DNA from 2 places in the Enterococcus dongliensis genome. Region 1 is predicted to be linked to the other one. Evidence: a T-box and tRNA genes for the amino acid it is inferred to sense, from the RefSeq annotation. Region 1 holds a T-box; the other holds one or more tRNA genes.
The links. The T-box of region 1 lies ahead of leuS (leucine--tRNA ligase). A T-box ahead of a tRNA ligase gene usually reads a tRNA of that ligase, here a tRNA-Leu.

Region 1 (2,413 bases):
GTATAATAAAGTGCTGGCTGTCGCATGGCCGCTAGGAAAACTAAAACTGTGTTCAGTCACCATATGAGGCAAAAGAGTCGGCCGTGCTCGTTGAAAGAATAATTTTAATAAGTGATTACCGATGCCGCTGATCAAAGCCATCGTGATGGCTAACCATAAGGCAGTTATTTTTTGCTTATTAAAATAGAACAAGCCGATAAAGACTACCGATAAAAGGGTGATCGTTGTTGGATTGGCAAATTTCGTCACCCATAAAAAATAACCATTCATTTGCGGATAGAGGCGATGGACTGCCTGAATGATCCCGCGATCGAAACTGGTTAGTGTTTCGGGATAAAAGCGGACAATATAACACAATGCTGCAAAAAAGAGCAAAGTGAAACTGCCGATCAATTGATAGAGTGCTTTATTTTTCATGGTTTTGTCTGATTCATCCTTTCTAAACAAAAGTATTATATCATGTTTCAACGAGGGGACAATTTTTTCCAAGATTTCTTAAAGGGAATTCAATTGAATATTATTTTAGAATCTGCTAAGATAAAACTACTTTGAATATTGTTGCTTGGAAGAGGAGTAGTAGAAACGAACGCATTTTAGAGAGCGCACGGTGCTGAGAGTGTGTATGCAAGACATTCGAACTTACCTTGGAGCATGATCGATTAGATCCGGTTAGGGACCGTTATTTCTTTTGAGGTCTGTTTTCTGACAGATAAAAATAGGTGGTACCACGTTTATTACGTCCTATGGAAGTTTCTTTGAGCTTTCGTAGGACTTTTTTTGCTAGGTCCGTTCCACGCGAACTTTTTTAAGTAGTAAAGTTGGGTGTGTGATGGAATCAAGACCGTTTTTCCTAGTTTGGAAAATGATTTTTGGAACCTGGATTAGCTATTAATTGTATGTAATGTTATCAAAAATAAGTTTATCTAAGTAGGAGGAGCAACATGAGTTACGATCACAAAGCGATTGAAAAAAAATGGCAAAAATATTGGGCAAAACATAATGTTTTCAATACCCAAGACGATCCTGAAAAACCAAAATTTTATGCATTAGATATGTTTCCTTATCCGTCTGGTCAAGGACTGCACGTAGGACATCCAGAAGGTTATACCGCAACTGATGCGATTTCACGGATGAAACGTGCCCAAGGATACAATGTGCTGCATCCAATGGGCTGGGATGCTTTCGGTCTACCTGCAGAGCAATATGCCTTAGATACCGGAAATGATCCGGCAGAATTCACAAAGAAAAATATTGAAACTTTTAAACGTCAAATCAATTCATTGGGTTTTAGCTATGATTGGAATCGTGAATTAAATACTACCGATCCTGAATATTATAAATGGACACAATGGATCTTTGAACGGATGTATGAAAAGGGATTGGCCTATGAAGCTGAAGTGCCTGTTAACTGGGTCCCTGAACTTGGGACAGTCATTTCAAATGAAGAAGTAATCGACGGAAAAAGTGAACGGGGCGGCTACGATGTGATTCGGAAACCAATGCGTCAATGGATGCTAAAAATCACTGCTTATGCGGATCGTTTATTAGATGACTTAGATACCGTTGACTGGCCAGAAAGCATCAAAGAGATGCAACGGAATTGGATCGGACGTTCAGTAGGAGCAAATGTCAGCTTTAAAGTAGAAGACAGCGAGGAAACCTTCACCGTATTTACAACACGGCCAGATACCTTATTCGGTGCAACTTATGCAGTTTTAGCACCAGAATTAGACTTAGTTCAAAAAATCACTACGCCTGAGCAAAAGACGGCTGTAGATGCGTATATCGAAGCAGCATCGAAAAAATCTGAATTGAACCGAACAGATTTGGCAAAAGAAAAGACTGGCGTCTTTACCGGAGCTTATGCAATCAATCCTGCTAATGGGGAAAAAATGCCGATCTGGATCGGAGATTACGTCTTAGCTTCTTATGGAACTGGAGCGATTATGGCTGTTCCAGCACACGATGAACGTGACTATGAATTTGCTACAACCTTTGGTTTGCCGATCATCCCGGTACTTGAAGGCGGCGACATAGAAAAAGAAGCCTTCACTGGCGATAGTGCCCACATCAATTCTGAATTTTTAGATGGATTGAACAAACAAGATGCGATTGATAAAATGGTGGCTTGGTTAGAAGAACATGGCTGCGGCAAAAAAGAAATCAGTTATCGTTTGCGTGACTGGTTGTTCTCACGTCAACGTTATTGGGGTGAACCAATCCCAGTCATCCACTGGGAAGATGGGACGACGGGCTTAGTTCCTGATTATGAATTACCATTAGAATTACCAAAAACAACGGATATCAAACCAAGTGGGACAGGAGAATCACCATTAGCTAACATCGATGATTGGGTCAACGTGATTGATCCAATTACAGGTAAAAAAGGTCGTCGCGAAACGAATACGATGCC
Region 2 (2,413 bases), on a different contig from region 1:
CCAAGGAATCAAAGGCGGCGGCGCAGCTTTACTTTTTGAAAAAGTAGTAGCAACTTATTCAAAAGATTGTATTTGGATTGTCGACGAAAGCAAAATGGTCGATAAACTAGGAAAATTTCCTTTGCCAGTTGAAGTAGTCCCTTTCGGCGGACATAACCTCTTCCGTTTATTCGAAGCAAAAGGCTACCGACCAACTTGGCGTAAAACAGAAGCTGATGAATTATTGACAACCGATGGCGGTCACTACATCATCGATCTGCACTTAGAAGTGATTGAAGATCCTCGCGCTTTGGCAAAAGAATTGGACGATTATGTCGGTGTTGTTGAACACGGACTATTCATCGATATGATTTCCCGTGCGATCGTAGGTACACCGGAAGGACCAAAAATTTTAGAAGTTCCGGCAAAATAATTGAGTAAATGCCTCCTTAAAGCGTCTGATTTGACAAAAATCGACTCAATTTAATGGAAATCATAGTTGAAACATTGTACAATGAATCAGAAATTGAAAATTTCAGAAATTTCAAAAGGAGAGAATGATATGCCAAAATTAGTTTTTTCTCGTCACGGCTTGAGCGAATGGAACAAATTAAACCAATTCACAGGCTGGGCAGACGTTGATTTGGCTCCAGAAGGTGTCGAAGAAGCAAAAGAAGGCGGCCGTAAAATTAAAGAAGCAGGAATTGAATTTGATGTGGCTTATACATCAGTTTTAACTCGTGCAATCAAAACTTGTGACTTGATCTTAGAATATTCTGATCAACTTTGGGTACCAACTTTCAAATCTTGGCGCTTGAACGAACGTCACTACGGTAAATTACAAGGATTGAACAAAAAAGAAACTGCTGAAAAATATGGTGACGAACAAGTTCATATCTGGCGTCGTTCTTACGATGTATTGCCTCCATTGATGGAAGCAACTGACGAAGGTTCTGCAGCACAAGACCGTCGTTACGCTATGTTAGATCCTCGCGATATTCCTGGTGGAGAAAACTTAAAAGTTACTTTGGAACGTGCATTACCTTTCTGGCAAGACGAAATCGCTCCTGCTTTAAAAGATGGTAAAACTGTATTAGTCGCTGCACATGGTAACTCATTACGTGCACTAGCTAAACACATCGAAGGTATTTCTGACGAAGACATCATGGATTTAGAGATCCCAACAGGTCAACCACTTGTTTATGATCTAAATGATGATTTAACAGTCGCTAAAAAATACTACTTATAAGAATTTTCCCGGCTCATGAGTGAGTCGGGTTTTTTAAATAATATTTTCTGTTCTGTCAGAATAATTTTTTTGTGCTAGAATAAAGTATATATTTCTTGCGGTCGTGGCGGAATTGGCAGACGCGCTAGCTTCAGGCGCTAGTGGTAGCAATACCGTGGAAGTTCGAGTCTTCTCGGCCGCATAAATCAATTAATCGCCACATCGGTTAAATACAAGAAAAATATCCGAACGATCCAATGTAAAACGACTGTTTATCGCAACTTTGCGATAAGGCCCCACCGGACCACAGGCGTAATACTTCGATCATTCGGATATTTTTCTTGTCATAAGACGTATTCATTCAAGCCAATCTGGCAATAGATCAACTATTTATTTTTAATCATGATTCAAAAAACTAGCGACCTTCGTTGCAATCAAGTCGATGGCAACATGATTTTCGCCGCCTTCTGGCACGATGATGTCTGCATAACGTTTTGTCGGTTCAATAAATTGATGATACATCGGTTTTACTACAGATAAATATTGACCGATAACTGATTCTAATGTTCGGCCGCGTTCATTCATGTCGCGGTTGATTCGCCGAATAATCCGAATGTCATCATCCGTATCTACGTAAATCTTGATGTCCATCATATCGCGCAAGCGTTCATCTTCTAAGATCAAGATTCCTTCTAGGATAATGACTTCCTTAGGGGCTTGCACATAAACTTCTTCACTACGCGTATGAGCGACATAATCATAGATTGGAACTTCCACTGATTGATAGTGGGTCAATTCCTTCAAATGCTCGATCAATAGATCCGTGTCAAAGGCAAAGGGATGATCGTAATTTGTTTTTAACCGTTCTTCGAAGCTGATACCGCTTTGGTCCTTATAATAAGAATCGTGTTCCAGCATCATGATGGAATGATCGGGAAACCGATTGTAGATTGCGCGGCTGACACTTGTTTTTCCACTTCCGGAACCGCCCGTTACACCAATAATGATCGGCTTGTTTTTCATGTAAATAAAACCTCTTTCGTTTTTCATTAGTCCTATTATAGCGAAACACTGACAAATTGCTATCGAAAACTTAAAATTCTTCTAAAATCTGATAAAGGTCGGTTAATTTTCCAATCTGGAAGGTCGGTTTGATAGTTGTCGCTTCCTTTTCTTGTGGGTTCATCCAGATTGTATCGATTCCGG

Region 2: it encodes a tRNA-Leu, which carries the amino acid that the T-box ahead of leuS (leucine--tRNA ligase) is inferred to sense. The anticodon was not compared.

The regions. Positions count from the first base shown of each region.
Region 1 covers NZ_JARPZC010000001.1:293,350-295,762, reverse strand. The annotation lists gene P7D84_RS01410 (phosphatase PAP2 family protein) at 1-417, opposite strand, end outside; T-box leader at 555-747, shown strand; gene leuS (leucine--tRNA ligase) at 942-2,413, shown strand, end outside.
Region 2 covers NZ_JARPZC010000007.1:57,135-59,547, forward strand. The annotation lists gene rpiA (ribose-5-phosphate isomerase RpiA) at 1-412, shown strand, start outside; gene gpmA (2,3-diphosphoglycerate-dependent phosphoglycerate mutase) at 542-1,228, shown strand; tRNA gene P7D84_RS06955 (tRNA-Leu) at 1,326-1,409, shown strand; gene udk (uridine kinase) at 1,604-2,230, opposite strand; gene P7D84_RS06965 (YjjG family noncanonical pyrimidine nucleotidase) at 2,301-2,413, opposite strand, start outside.